Regions from separate parts of the Stenotrophomonas sp. TWI587 genome, predicted to be linked through region 3. Evidence: predicted binding sites of a transcription regulator. Region 3 holds the regulator's gene; each other region holds the start of a gene.
What was found. Region 3 encodes FliA, which starts transcription of late flagellar genes. Its sites were predicted from a motif close to TAAAGTTTNNCNNNCNNNGGCCGATAA; they were not measured.
Positions count from the first base shown of each region.

Region 1: ABE464_RS09880 (HDOD domain-containing protein) is a predicted target of FliA. The motif match lies at 2,622-2,648, and genes of this name have one in related genera.
Region 2: ABE464_RS09380 (GGDEF domain-containing protein) is a predicted target of FliA. The motif match lies at 2,082-2,108, and genes of this name have one in related genera.

Region 1 is NZ_JBDJMW010000005.1:119,526-124,385, reverse strand. Features, by position in the region: gene ABE464_RS09885 (phospholipase D family protein) at 1-1,411, shown strand, start outside; gene ABE464_RS09880 (HDOD domain-containing protein) at 1,413-2,540, opposite strand; gene ABE464_RS09875 (Glu/Leu/Phe/Val dehydrogenase dimerization domain-containing protein) at 2,804-3,901, shown strand; gene ABE464_RS09870 (S8 family serine peptidase) at 3,990-4,860, opposite strand, start outside.
Region 2 is NZ_JBDJMW010000004.1:419,707-424,566, reverse strand. Features, by position in the region: gene egtD (L-histidine N(alpha)-methyltransferase) at 1-731, opposite strand, end outside; gene egtB (ergothioneine biosynthesis protein EgtB) at 728-2,014, opposite strand; gene ABE464_RS09380 (GGDEF domain-containing protein) at 2,186-3,493, shown strand; gene ABE464_RS09375 (YchJ family metal-binding protein) at 3,472-3,867, opposite strand; gene ABE464_RS09370 (TSUP family transporter) at 3,930-4,706, shown strand; gene ABE464_RS09365 (SbcC/MukB-like Walker B domain-containing protein) at 4,744-4,860, opposite strand, start outside.
Region 3 is NZ_JBDJMW010000001.1:540,472-545,331, forward strand. Features, by position in the region: gene ABE464_RS02485 (flagellar motor protein) at 1-192, opposite strand, end outside; gene ABE464_RS02490 (chemotaxis protein CheA) at 272-2,110, opposite strand; gene ABE464_RS02495 (protein phosphatase CheZ) at 2,116-2,730, opposite strand; gene cheY (chemotaxis response regulator CheY) at 2,730-3,122, opposite strand; gene ABE464_RS02505 (RNA polymerase sigma factor FliA) at 3,139-3,885, opposite strand; gene ABE464_RS02510 (MinD/ParA family protein) at 3,882-4,769, opposite strand; gene ABE464_RS02515 (AAA family ATPase) at 4,756-4,860, opposite strand, start outside.

The DNA of each region.
Region 1 (4,860 bases), on a different contig from region 3:
GATCGATCGCGAGCTGGCCCGCCTGCAGGCCGAGCACCCTGGCCAGACCGGCGTGGCCTTCCTGTCCGATGGGCTGGATGCGTACGCCGCGCGCGCGGTGATCACCCAGCACGCCGGGCGCAGCCTGGACCTGCAGTACTACATCTGGCACGACGATCTGATCGGCCATCTCATGGCCAACGAGCTGTACCGCGCGGCCGAGCGCGGCGTGCGGGTCCGCATCCTGCTCGATGACATGAACGCACAGGACAAGGACGCGCTGATGATGGCGCTCGATGCGCACCCCAACATCGAGATCCGCCTGTACAACCCGTTCCGCAACCGCAGCGGGCTCTGGCGCCTGGTCGAGATGGTGCAGCGCGTTTTCAGCGTGAATCACCGCATGCACAACAAGTCATGGATCGCCGACGGGCGCGTGGCGATTGTCGGTGGCCGCAACATCGGCGAGGAGTATTTCAGCGCGCGTCCGGATGTGAACTTCCGCGACCTGGACCTGCTGGTGGCCGGCGAAGCGGTGAAGCAGGCCAATACGATTTTCGACGATTACTGGAACAGTGATACCGCCGTGCCGATCCGTGCGCTGGCGTTCTACACCGAACCGCAGCTGCGCCTGCTGATCCGCGAAAGCGAGCACGAAGCGCGGCTGGACAGTGCCAAGCCCTACCTCGAACGCGTGGCGCGCTCGCAGGCGGAGAAATCGTACTACCGCGATACGCTGGGTCTGCACTGGACGAACCGCGTGGAAATCGCCTCGGACCCGCCGATGAAGCACCGCCGCGACGATCAGGCCGGTTGGCTGGTCACGCGCCTGGTGCAGGAACTGGAAAGCGCGCGGCATAAAGCCCTGCTGATCTCGCCCTACTTCGTTCCTGGCGAGGACGGCACCGAAGGGCTGGGTGCGATGGTCGCGCGCGGGGCCCAGGTTGCGGTCATCACCAACTCCCTGGCCGCCAATGACGTGGCTGCCGTGCACAGCGGTTACATGCATTACCGCGCCCCGCTGCTGCGCAGTGGCGTGCAGCTGTACGAGCTCAAGTCACGTGGCAACGTCGATGGCGGCGGCCTGTTCGGCAGCAGTGGCGCCAGCCTGCACACCAAGGCGTTCATGATCGACGACCGGCGCGGCTTCGTCGGCTCGTTCAATCTGGACCCCCGCTCGGCCTATCTGAACACCGAGATGGGCGTGCTCTTCGACGATCCCGTGCTGGCGGGCCAGCTGCGCGAGGAGTACCTGCACCTGGCCGACCCGCGCCAGAGCTATTGGGTGGCGCTGGGGCCGGATGACAAGGTGCGTTGGCTGGAGCGTGATGCGCAGCCGCCACATTGGCTGTACACCGAACCGGACGCCGGCGTCTGGCTGCGGGCCAGCGCGCGCGCGATCAGCTGGCTGCCGCTGGAGTCGCAGCTCTAGCTCAGCCGGCCTGCGCCACCGCCAAGCCGGGCTCGTCACCCTCCAGCGTCTCCACCGCCCGCCCGTGCACGCGCCGCCAGATCCACTGCAGAACATGGGGCGGCGTGTCGTCCAGCTGCTCCAGCAGAGCCAGCGCCTGGACCTGCCCGATCCGGCCATGGCGGCACAGCAGGCTGGCCGCCGCCACCGCCCGCGCGAAGCGCAGGCTGGCGGCCAGGCCACTGCCACTCTGGCGGATCAGGGCGTCATGCACCGCCTTGGGCAACTCCCACGCCGCAGCGATGCGGCTGGCGACCGGGAGGGTCCAACCCTCCAGCAGATCGGCCGCCAACAGGCGCGGTGGTGCGGGCACCTGGTGTTGCGCGCAGGCATCAAGCAGGTGGCGCATCACCAGCGCCGCACCCAGCCCCTGGGTCAGGCCCAGCCACTGCGCAGCGAAGCCGTCCTCATGGGTCACGGTCCGCGCGTGGTCGGCCGCGACGCGCGAGGCCAGCAGCGCATGCTCCCAGATCACCGCGCTGAACTGCGGAAACGCATCGCACTGCAGCTGCATCACCGGCTGCACCAGCACCGCGCTGATGATCTGGCGGATGCCGTCGGTGCCGACCAGGGTGACAGCGCGCTGCAGGGTTTCCACCGGCTTGGCCTGCACCCGGTAGACGGGGCTGTTGGCAATCCGCAGCAGGTTGCCGGTCAGCACCGGATCCTGGCCGATGATCCCGGCCATCGCGCGTGCCGATGCGTCGCTGTCGTTGACCGTCTGGATCAGCTGCGGCAGCAGCTGCGGGCGACGCGGCAGATGCCTGGCCGACCAGTCCCGGGCCAGCAGCGAGGCGGTGACCGCATCACGCAGCTCGACGGTGTGCCGCACGGCGGCATCGGCGGCATCGCCACTGCGCGGCACCAGGGCAAGCGCGTGCAGACCAGCCTGCAGGGCAGCCACCGGATCGTCCTCGTGGCACAGGGGCGCAACAGCGGCCGTGGCTGCCGGGGAGTGACCACTGACGGGGCCGGCGGCCGATGGCGCCAGCGCGGCACGTCGCCGGCGCAGCAGCACCGCCCCACCCAGCAGGGCGGCGATCAGGACCGCGATAAGAACCGCGCCCGTCACGCCGAGGCTCCAGGCCATGTGGGGTACCGCACTTGCCTTGTTGCGACTGCGCCCACGTGATCCGTCCTGCGATTACCGGTGATGCCCACCCTTGCGACGGCATCGGCCTGCAGGTCGGCAACTTTAATGGCCCACCCTGACAACACCCTCCGGCGGAATGCTCTAGAATGGCGCCGCGCGACCCGTCCGAGACCCGACGACGTCGCTTTTTTTGTTTTACACCCCACCTTTTGCTGGTGCGTTCGCCGCTGTTCGCCACCGTTCGCACCATCGGAGCCACCATGTTATTTGAAACCCTCGAATCCACCGGTCACGAACAAGTGGTGTTCTGCCACAACCGCGATGCCGGCCTGAGGGCGATCATCGCCATCCACAACACCACGCTGGGCCCCGCCCTGGGCGGTGTGCGCATGCGTCCCTACGCCAGCACCGACGAGGCCCTGGAAGATGCGCTGCGGCTGAGCCGCACCATGACCTACAAGAACGCCTTGGCGGGCCTCAACGTAGGCGGTGGCAAGGCCGTGATCATCGGCGAGCCCAAGCGTGACAAGACCGAAGTGCTGTTCCGCGCGTTCGGTCGTTACGTGGATTCGCTGGGTGGCCGTTACATCACGGCCGAAGATGTCGGCACCGATGTCAACGACATGGAGAACATCTACCTGGAAAGCGAGTACGTCACCGGCGTGCACCAGGTCCACGGTGGCTCCGGCGATCCAGCACCGTTCACCGCCTATGGCGCGCTGCAGGCGCTGATGGCCTCGATGCAGCACAAGCTGGGGCATGAGGAAGTCGGCAAGGCCAGCATCGCGGTGCAGGGCCTGGGCCACATCGGCATGGAACTGGTGAAGCTGCTGCGCGACCGTGGCGCCAAGCTGTACGTCAGCGATCTGGACAGCGCGCGGGTCGAGCGTGCGGTGACCGAATACGGTGCCGAAGCCGTCAAGCCTGAGGACATCTACGACGTCAATGCCGACGTCTTCGCGCCGTGTGCGCTGGAAGGTGCGATCAATCCGGACACGCTGCCACGCCTGAAGTGCAAGATCGTCTGTGGCACCGCCAACAACCAGCTCTCCAGCCTGGACGTGGGTGACGAGCTGCATGCACGCGGCATCCTCTACGCGCCCGATTACGCGGTCAACGCCGGCGGCGTGATGAACGTCTCGCTTGAGATCGACGGTTACAACCGCGAGCGTGCGATGCGCCTGATCCGCAGCATTTACCACAACCTCGGCCGCATCTTCGCGCTGTCGCAGAGCGAGGGCATCGCGCCGCAACGCGCCGCCGATCAGATCGCAGAATCACGCATCCTGTCGATCGGCAAGTTGAAGATGCCGCTGGGCCGCGCCACGCCGCGGCTGGGAACGCTGCGCGGCAACTGATCTGCCAGGGCGACAAACGAAACGGGCGCGATCATCGATCGCGCCCGTTTTTGTTGCGGTTCTCCGCCTGGACGGCTGCCAGCCGGCGTCAGAAACCGGCCGAGTAGCGCAACTGCACCTGGCGCAGATCGCCGCGCGGGCCGAAACGCTGGTCATAGCCGAACGCCAGGCGGGTGTTGCGGCTCAACCACGATTCCACCGACAGCCCGAACAAGCCGCCCGAGCGGACCGGCTGCAGGCCGGACAACGGCGCCCAGGCCTCCACGCCCACGAAGCTGGCCTCCAGCGCCTGGCCTGTGCTGGCCAGGTGCTGCTGCCACTCGGCATAGCCGCGCAGCGACCACCCGCCCCAGCGACGCTCGGCGCGCAGGCCGGCCAAGGCCTGGGTCCGCGTACTGACCGCATCGAGCGTACGCAGGCCAAAGCCCATGCCCCCCTGCTCACTGAAGCCGTCGCTGTCCACGCGGGCATACTCGGCGCCCAGATAGGGCGTCAGCGACGCGATGGCATTGCCGAAGCGATACCCGGATTCCACGCTGGCCGCACTGAAGCTGCCGCCATAGCGTGCGTTGACGCCGTACTGACCCGCGCCGAGCAGCAGCTGGCGGTCGATCTCGCGGGTGAACTGGCCTGCCCCGAGCTGCCCCATCGCATAGGCGCGACCGGTGCCCCAGCCCGCATACAGCTGCGCTTGCGACTGGCGGTCGCGACCGCGGTCGCTGCCCCAGTCACGGCCGCCGAAGCTGCGCGTTTCACCGAAGGCGAACCCCAGCATGCCGTGGCTGCCCAGCGCCATGTCCTGGCCCATCATCCAGCCCCGGGTGGCCACGCCGTTGCCGGCGAAGCTGCCTTGCCCGGCCTCGCCCAGCGCGCTTTGCCAGGTCCCGCGCACACGCGGTGCGGCCTGTACCTCACCAACACGTGCCGACAGCGCACGGCGGTTCATGTCGATGCTGTCG
Region 2 (4,860 bases), on a different contig from region 3:
CGATGGCGGAAGCCGTCCAGATCGAAATCGCTGCCGATGTCGCGGTTGAGCCGACGCAGCAGATTGAGGGTGAACTCGGCAGTGACCCCGGCGGCATCGTTGTACGCCGCTTCGATCAACGACGCGTCCTTGTGCAGGTCGATGCCGATCAGGGCCATGCCATCCGGACCCATGGTCTGGCGCATCGCCTTCAGCAGTGCGATGGCGTCGTCATGGGCGAAGTTGCCGAGCGTCGAGCCGGGGAAGAACACCAGGTGGCGGGCGGGCTCGCGCTGCGGCGACGGCAACTGGACCGGGTGGGTGAAGTCGGCGCAGACCGGCAGCATTTCGATATCCGGCAGCGACGGTGCCAGCCGGGTGATGCTGTCCAGCAGAGCGGCGCGCGAGATTTCGATCGGGGTGTACGCGACCGGCTCACGCAGCGCATGCAGCAGCAACTCGGTCTTGCGGCCGCTGCCACTCCCCAGCTCAACCACGTGCAGACGCGGGCCGACCACCTTGGCGATGTCATGCGCACAGTCCTGCAGCAGCTGCAGTTCGGTGCGGGTCGGGTAGTACTCCGGCTGCCGGGTGATCTGCTCGAACAGGGCCGAACCCTGCGCATCGTAGAAGTACTTGGACGGCAGCTGCCGCGGCGTGGACGAGAGCCCGCGCAGGATGTCGGCGGTGATCCGGTCACGATCCGGCTGTAGATCGGTCAGTGCATCCAGCGCATCACGGACCGAGCTCATGCGACGTCCCGGGCCAGGCGCAGGCCGGCGAACTGCCACCGGGCCGACGGCGCGAAGAAGTTGCGGTAGCTGGCGCGCAGATGATCGGCCGGCGTGGCGCAGCTGCCGCCCCGCAGCACCCACTGCCCACACATGAACTTGCCGTTGTACTCGCCCAGGTTGCCCGGGAAGGTACGGAAGCCGGGATAGGGCCCGTAGGCGCTGCTGGTCCATTCCCACACATCGCCGAACAGCTGGACGATGTCCCCCTCTTCCTCCGCGCCGCCCGGGTGCAGCTGATCGGCATCGGCAAAGCGGCCACGCAGGGCGCGGCCAGCCGTCGCCGCTTCCCATTCGAACTCCGTGGGCAGGCGGGCGTCGCACCAACGCGCGTAGGCGTCGGCTTCGAAATAGCTCAGGTGGCAGACCGGCGCATGCGGATCGAGCGCGCGCCAGCCGCCCAGAGTGAACTCGCGCTCCAGCGCGTCATCCCAGTACAGCGGGTGCTGCCACTGCTGTTCCTGGCACAGCGTCCAGCCTTCGCTCATCCACCAGCGCGGCTCGCGATAGCCGCCGGCCTGCACGAACTGACGGTACTCCTCGTTGTTGACCGGGCGGTTGGCCAGCGCATGCGCCGGGATCAGCGCGCGGTGCACCGGCGATTCGTTGTCATACGCAAACGTCGACTGGGTGGGCCACACCGGTGCGCCGATCTCCACGATCCGTTCCGGGCTGCTACGCCACTGCAGCGGCAGCGCACGCGCCGGGCTTGCCGGGAGATCGGTGCGGTACGCCGGTTGCAGTGGATTGGACCAGAACGCGTGCTTGATGTCGGTCAACAGCAATTCCTGGTGCTGCTGCTCATGGTGCAGGCCGAGCAGAAGCTGATGCTGGGCCTGCTCGCTCAGATTGCCGGCCTGCAGTGCGGCGAGCACACGCTGATCGATCTCCGCGCGGAAGTGCAGCACCTCGTCCAGCGTGGGGCGCGAGAGCAGGCCGCGCTGTGAGCGTGCATGGGCCGGGCCAATGCTCTGGTAGTAGCTGTTGAACAGGTAGTGCCAGTCCGCATCGATCGGGGCGTAGCCGGGGCGGGTCGCCAGCACGAAGCGCTCGAAGAACCACGTGGTATGGGCCAGGTGCCATTTCGCCGGGCTGGCGTCGGGCATGCTCTGGACCATGGCATCTTCGGCACTGAGCGGTGCGGCCAGCGCGAGCGTGCGTGCACGCACGGTGGCGTAGCGGACGGCCAGCGGCGATGGCGGGGCGGCAGTGTGCGGTAGTGCGGCAGCGACGGCGGTATTCATTGCGGTGAGGATCGACCAGCCGGGGTGAGTGCCACGTCATGGCACCGCATCGATTCAGTGACATTGCTCAAGTTGAATACGCGCAGGCCGCTACCGGGGAAGACCCATCGCCTGTGTAGTCCGGTTTGCACGCTGCAGCCACGGCGCGCCGGCCACCACGTGGACCCCCTCTTGCGGACGCATCTGCTACGCCAGCCCAGTCACTATCTGTTCGTGCTGCCTGCAGTACTGGTGGCGCTGGGATTGTGGGCCGCCACCCCCGCGGCGGAAGCCGGCAGTCCGGTGCATCGCCTGCTGCCGATGGTACTGGCCTGCCTGGGTGTCGGCCTGGCGCTGATCTACAACCGCGTCCGGGCGCTGTGCCTGATGCTGGCCATCGCCTTGGCGTTCGCCCTGCTGCATGGTGTGGTCGGCACGTTCCTGCGCGATGGCGTTGTTTCGGCACAGACCCCGCTGATCTTCCATGCGGTGTCGTGGTGGCTGCCACTGCTGTTCCTGCTGCATGGGCTGTGGCCCGAACGCGGACGGCTGCGCCAGGACCTGTTGCTGCGCGGGGTGGTCAGCGGGACGGCCCTGGGCATCTTCCTGCTGTTGGCCACGCAGGTTCCCGACGGCATGCAGGCGCTGCTGTCCGATCGCCACCTGGCCTGGCTGCCCAGCGACTGGAATGCGCTGGCCCAACTCCCGGCGCTGCTGTTTCTCATTACGACGGTGGCCTTGGCTGTCCAGGCCTGGCGACGCCCCCGCCCGCTGCACACCGCCCTGCTGATCGCCCTGCTCTGCCTGTGGTGGCTGCTGCCGCGGGTGTTCGTCTCGCCGGCGCTGCTGCCGGCGGTGAGCTGCATGGCGCTGCTGCTGATCGTCTCGGCGATGTTGCAGGAGGCATTCCACATGGCCTTCCGCGATGAGCTCACCGGCCTGCCCGGGCGTCGCGCGTTCAATGAATATCTGCAGCGCGTGGGCGCCACCTACACCATCGCGATGGTGGACGTGGATCATTTCAAGCGTTTCAACGATACCCACGGCCACGATGCCGGCGATGACGTGCTCAAGCTGGTGGCCGCGCGCCTGGCCGAGGTGGGCGGGGGTGGCCGCGCGTTCCGCTATGGCGGTGAGGAATTCGCGCTGGTGTTCCTGGATCGCCCTGCCCCGGCCTGCGTGGCGGCCGTGGAAGAGGTCCGCGCGACGATCGAGGGGGTGCGGATGCATCTGCGCGACCGTGCCGCACGCAGCCGCGACGATGCGGTGGGGCAGCTGCAGCGCGGGCGTGGTGGCAACGGCGCGGTGGTGCAGGTGACGGTGAGCATCGGCGTGGCCGACAGCCGGGTCGCCGACAGCGCGCAGGCGGTGATCAAGGCCGCCGACCAGGCGCTGTATGCGGCCAAGGACGCCGGCCGCAACTGTGTACGTGCACTTGGCCAGCAGGGCACCGTGCCGGTGCGCGCCACCGCACTGGCTCAGGGCAACGCGTCGAGATAGAACCAGCGGCCGTCTTCGCGGAGAAAGCGGCTGTGCTCCAGCATTTTCACCGCACTGCCGCCGCCGACCTTGTAGCGGGCGGTGAAGCGCACCTGGGCACGGTCGGGATCTGAGCGGGTGTGGGCGTGGATCGTCAGCCCGAGCCACTGGGTGCGCTGGCCGGGTGCTTCGGCCAGCGAGAGCTCGGCCGGGCGCGTGGACGGGTGCCAGCTGGCCAGCAGGTAATCGTCCAGATGCCGTACGTAAGCGCTGTAGCGCGAGCGCATCAGCGTTTCGGCATCCGGCGCGGGAGTGCCGGCATGGTAGAGCCCGCAGCAGGCGGCGTAGGCCAGCGGGCGGCCGCAGGGACAGGGATCGGAAGAGACGGTGGTCATGGGGGTATTGTCGCGCGATGACCGGGCGTATGCTTGCGCGCCCTGCGTTGCGATGCCCCGCCGTGCTTGAGATGGTTCCCCCTGAGCTGTTCTGGTTGGTGGCGATCGCCTTCATCGCCGGCCTGGTCGATGCCGCCGTGGGCGGCGGCGGGCTGGTGCAGCTGCCCGGGTTGTTCACCGTCCTGCCGCAGCACACGCCGGCGATGCTGTTCGGCACCAACAAGTTCAGCTCGATGTTCGGCACCGCCGCGGCGGCGTTCCGCTATGCGCGCAATGTGCGCTTCCCGTGGCGGCCGGTGCTGTTCGCGGCGGGCACGGCCTTCGTGTTCTCGTTTGCCGGGGCCACGGCAGTCAGCCTGCTGCCCAAGGACGCGGTACGCCCACTGGTGCTGGTGCTGCTGGTGGCGATGCTCGGCTACACGCTGTGGAAGAAGGACTTCGGTGCCCTGCACCGCCCGCGCGAGATCGGCCGCAAGGAGCTGGTCACCGCGTTGGCGATCGGTGCGGTGATCGGGTTCTACGACGGCTTCTTCGGGCCCGGCACCGGCAGCTTCCTGATCTTCCTGTTCGTGCGCTTCTTCGGGCTGGACTTCCTGCGCGCGTCGGCCGCCTCCAAGGTGGTGAACCTGGCGACCAACGTGGCGGCGATCTCGTTCTTCGTGCCGACCGGCAACATCCTGTGGCTGTTCGCGCTGCCGATGGCCGCGGCCAACATCATCGGCTCGGTGGTCGGTACGCGGATGGCGCTGCGCGGTGGCACGCCCTTCATCCGCAAGCTGTTCGTCGGCCTGGTGGTGGTGCTGATCGCCCGGATGGGCTGGGATACCTTCGCCGGTTAACAGGACGGGCCAGCCCTGGGGCTGACCCGTCGGTTGCTCAGCGCTTGGGCTTGGCCGACTTCTTTGCGGCTGCCTTGGGTACGGCCTTGGTGGCCGTCTTCTTTGCCGCTTTCTTTGCCGGTGCCTTGGGCGCGGCCTTCTTCGGCCGGGATAC
Region 3 (4,860 bases):
CTTCACGATCTTGAAGGCATGCTTGAACACGGCCGGCGAGGTGTGCAGCAGGATCGATGCGATGGTGCCGACGATGACGATCACGAAGGCGGCCGGCGACCACAGCGACGCCAGACCGGCCCCCTTGAGGATGCTGCCGCCGACCAGTGAGGCCAGCGCGAGGAAAAGTCCAATGAGGCTGAGTCTGTCCATGGGTCCGTTATCGGCTTGTGTGAATGGGACTTGAGACGCCGAAGGAATCCACTGATGCGGCGGTCACACTTTCACGCGGTCAATCGTGGTTGGTGCGCAGCCCGTCCACGTCCAGAATCAGCGCCATGCGGCCGTCACCGATGAGGGTGGCGCCGGCATAGCCACGCAGTCCGCGCAGCGCCTTGGGCAGCGGCTTGATCACCACTTCCTCGCGGCCGCGGACCTGGTCGACCACCAGACCGAAGCGGGCTTCACCGGCCTGCAGCACCACGATGGTCAGCAGCGAGGACGGCATCGGCTCCACATCCAGCCAGTGGCGCAGATCCACCAGGGCAAGCGTGTGCGATTTGCGGTCCAGCACGGCGCGGCCGTCGAACCACCCCAGCGAGGTGTTGGGGGCGTGCAGCACCTCCATCACGCGGGCCAGGGGCAGGGCGTAGACGTCCTCGCCGGCCTGTACCAGCAGGGTCGGCAGGATGGCCAAGGTGAGCGGCACGCGGATCATGAAGCGGCTGCCGCGGCCCAGCTCGGACTGGATCTGGATCTGGCCACTGAGCTCGCGGATGCGCGACTGGACCACGTCCATGCCCACGCCGCGGCCGGAGATGTCGGTCACCTGCTGCTTGGTGGAGAATCCGGGCAGGAACACCAGGTGCAGGCATTCCTCGCTGCTCAGGCGGGCGGCGGCTTCCGGGTCGATCAGGCCCTTCTCGCGCGCCTTCTGGCGCAGACGTTCCGGATCGATGCCCGCGCCGTCGTCCTGCACTTCGATGCTGACGTAGTCGCCTTCCTGCTGGGCCGACAGGCGTACGTGGCCGCTGCGCGGCTTGCCCTGGGCTTCACGCAGGTCCGGCATTTCCACGCCGTGGTCGATCGCGTTGCGGACCAGATGGACCAGCGGATCGGCGAGTGCTTCGACCAGGTTGCGGTCCAGCTCGGTTTCCGCGCCGATCAGTTCCAGCTCCACTTCCTTCTTCAGCGAGCGCGCGACATCGCGCGCCACCTTCGGGAAGCGCGAGAACACCTTGCCGACCGGCTGCATGCGGGTGCGCATCACCGCCGACTGCAGGCGGGCGGTGGCAATGTCCAGGGTGGAGACCGCGCGGTCCAGCTCTTCATCGTGCAGGCGTGCGCGCAGGGTCTTGAGGCGGTTGCGCGAGAGCACCAGCTCGCCGATCAGGTTGACGATCGCATCCAGGCGCTTGGTGTCCACGCGCACGGTGTGCTCGGCCTCGGCGACCGGTTTGTTGGGCGCCGGCTTGTTGGCGGCAGGCGCGGCGGGCGCAGCTACTGCACGTGGCGCCGGTGCCGGCGCGGCCGTCACGGCCTTGGCACCGGGTGCCGCGCCGCCGTGCAGCTGGTCGAGCAGGGATTCGAACTCGTCCTCGCTGATCATGCCGTCGTCTTTCCTGGCGGCGACCGCGGTCGGTGCGGCACCGCCATGCAGCTGGTCCAGCAACGCTTCGAATTCATCGTCGGTGATCAGCTCACCGCTGCTGGGGCCGGCCGCGGCACTCGGTGCCGCCGCCGGAGTGGCCGGGCCGTTGACGTCGAACTGTGCGATCAGCTCCGGCGGGGCATAGCCCGGCTCGGTGCCGGCCGAGACCGAATCCAGCATCGACTGCAGGTAGTCCAGCGACTGCTGGGCCGCATCGAAGTGATGGGCCTGCAGCGTGGCTTGGCCCGAGCGCGCCATGCCGAGGGTTTCCTCGGCGGCATGGCACAGCTCGACCATCGCCTGGATGCCGAGGAAGCCCGCGCCGCCCTTGAGCGTGTGGAACCCGCGGAACACGGCGTTGAGCTGGTCACCGTCCTGGGGCGCCTGCTCCAGCGACACCAGCTGTTCGCCGAGGCGATCCAGAATCTCCTGGGCCTCGAGGATGAAGTCGGCAGCGATATCGTCCGGAACAGCACTCATGATCGTTAAAGTCCCAAATCGGAGAGCAGGTCGTCAGCGTCGACCTGTGAAACCTGGTGGCGGTCCAGACCGGTCACGGCCGGGCCGGCCAGGCCGTTGTCGCGCTTGTGCGCGGTGTCGTCCTGCGGCGGCAGCCCGAGTGCACCGAAGCCCTCATGCACGCGACGCACGATGCCCACCACGCGGCGGATGATCTGCCCGGTGAGATCCTGGTAGCTCTGGCTGAGGGCGATCTCGGTCAGGTTGTGGCGTATGCGGTCCAGCTGCTGGTCCTGGTCGGCCGTCAAGCCATTGGCGCGCAGCTGCTCAGTGAGCGTGCGGCATTCTTCGGCCAGGTCCAGGGTGCGGTGGGTGGCCTGTTCGGTCATCGCCACCACGTGATCCAGGCGTGCGCAGGCATCGTCCAGTTCGCCGGCTTCGCTGGGCAGGCTGGGCAGCTCGCCCAGCGCCTGGCCCAGCTCGCGGGCGAGCCGGTTCAACCCGGCCATCATCGGCTGGGTGCGCAGTGCGGCGAGTGCGTCGATTTCCTGACGCCACGCCGCTTCGTCGCCTGATTCCAGCGCGGCCAGTGCATCCTGCAGGCGCTGCACCAGCGCTGATTTGTCGCTCAGGGTTTCCATCAGGCGCTCGCCGCCAGACGCTCGAAGATCTTGCCGAGCTTTTCTTCCAGGGTCTGGGCGGTGAACGGCTTGATGATGTAGCCGTTGACGCCGTTCTGGGCCGCTTCGATGATCTGCTCGCGCTTGGCTTCAGCGGTCACCATCAACACCGGCAGCGTCTTGAGCTTGGCGTCGGCGCGGATGGCCTTGAGCAGGTCGATGCCCGTCATCACCGGCATGTTCCAGTCGGTGACCACGAAATCGAACGGCTGGCTCTGCAACAGCATCAGCGCGGCATGCCCGTCCTCGGCTTCGGCCGTGTTGGTGAAGCCCAGATCGCCCAGCAGGTTCTTGACGATACGACGCATGGTCGAAAAATCGTCGACGATCAGGATACGCATGTTCTTGTCCAAAGCTCTTTCCTCGGTCTTAATGGTTCTCGAGGCCGGCGTCGGCCGCCTCGAAGATTTTCAGTCGGCCACGCAGGCGCAATACGGCCTGGCCATGGATCTGGCACACGCGCGATTCGCTGACGCCCAACACGGCGCCGATCTCTTTCAGGTTCAGTTCCTGCTCGTAGTACAGCGACAGGACCAGCTGTTCGCGCTCGGGCAGCAGCCCGATCGCGTTGCCCAGCTCCCGCCCGAACTCACCGCGCTCCAGCACCTGCTGCGGGGTCGGGCCGCCCTGGGCGACGGTGTCCAGCTCGCCCTGGTCTTCGATCCGTGATTCCAGGCTCAGCACCTGGCCGCGCGAGGCATCTTCCATCAGGCGCAGATAGTCGGGCAGCGGCATGTCCATCGCGGCGGCCACTTCCGTGGCGCTGGCGGCACGGCCGGTGCTCTGTTCGAGCCGGCGGATGGTGGCGGCGGCGTCGCGGGCCCGGCGATGGACCGAGCGCGGCACCCAGTCACCACGGCGGATCTCATCGATCATCGAGCCACGGATGCGGATCGAGGCATAGGTCTCGAACGAGGCGCCCTGGTCGGCGTCGTAGCTGCGCGACGCTTCGATCAGGCCCATCATGCCGGCCTGGATCAGGTCGTCCACTTCCACGCTCGCCGGCAGGCGTGCCGCCAGGTGATGGGCGATACGGCGGACCAGGTCGGAGTGCTGGGCAATGCACTCGTTCGCGGCGACCCGCTGGACCTCTTTGTACTGTGCGGCGCCTTTCATGCGGTCACCCCGCGTTGCTTGAGGATGCGTTCCAGGAAGAACTCGACGCCGCCACGTGGCTCGGTCGGGGCCTGCCAGCGTGCGGTACGGCGTGCGATCTCGGTCAATGCCAGCGCCGAGGGGCTGGACGGGTAGGCCTTCACCACCGGCTGCTGGCGCTGGACCGACAGGCGCAGCCAGTCGTCCTGCGGCACACAGCCCAGGTAGTTGAGCGACACATCGGCGAGGAACTTCTCGCAGACGCGGGTCAGCTTCTCGTACAGCACCCGGCCTTCATTCGGGTCGCGCACCATGTTGGCGACCACCTGGATCCGGTCCACGCCGCGTTCGCGCGAGAGCACCTTGATCAAGGCGTAGGCGTCGGTGATCGAGGCCGGCTCATCGCAGACCACGACGACGGTGTCCTGGGCGGCCTGGCAGAAGGTCAGCACGCCGTCGGTGATGCCCGCGGCCGTGTCCACGACCATGATGTCCAGTTCGCGCTCCAGCTCGGAGAACACGTTGACCAGGCCGATGTGCTCGGCCTGCTGCAGCTCGGCCATGTTGCGGCGGCCCGAGGCGGCCGGCACCACCAGCACGCCGCCGGGGCCTTCGATGATGACCTCCTCCAGCGTGCAGCGCCCGGCGACCAGGTCGGCCAGGGTCACCGTCGGCTTCAGGCCCAGGATCACATCGACGTTGGCCAGGGCCAGGTCGGCATCCAGCAGCAGGGTGCGTTTGCCCATGCTCGCCAGCGCCACGGCCAGATTGGCCGAAACGTTCGTTTTGCCCACGCCGCCCTTGCCGCCGGTGACGGCGATGGTGCGGACCGGGCCCAGCGGCTGGCTTCGGGTAGCCGACAACGGGAAGGTCTGGGTCAGCTTGGCGTACTCACGCGACGGCATGGTTCAACTCCGGGTTGCAGGGCATATCGGCCGCGCGGCGCAAATCTTCAAGGCGAAGTACAAGATTGGCCGCACTGGCACGGTGCAGGTC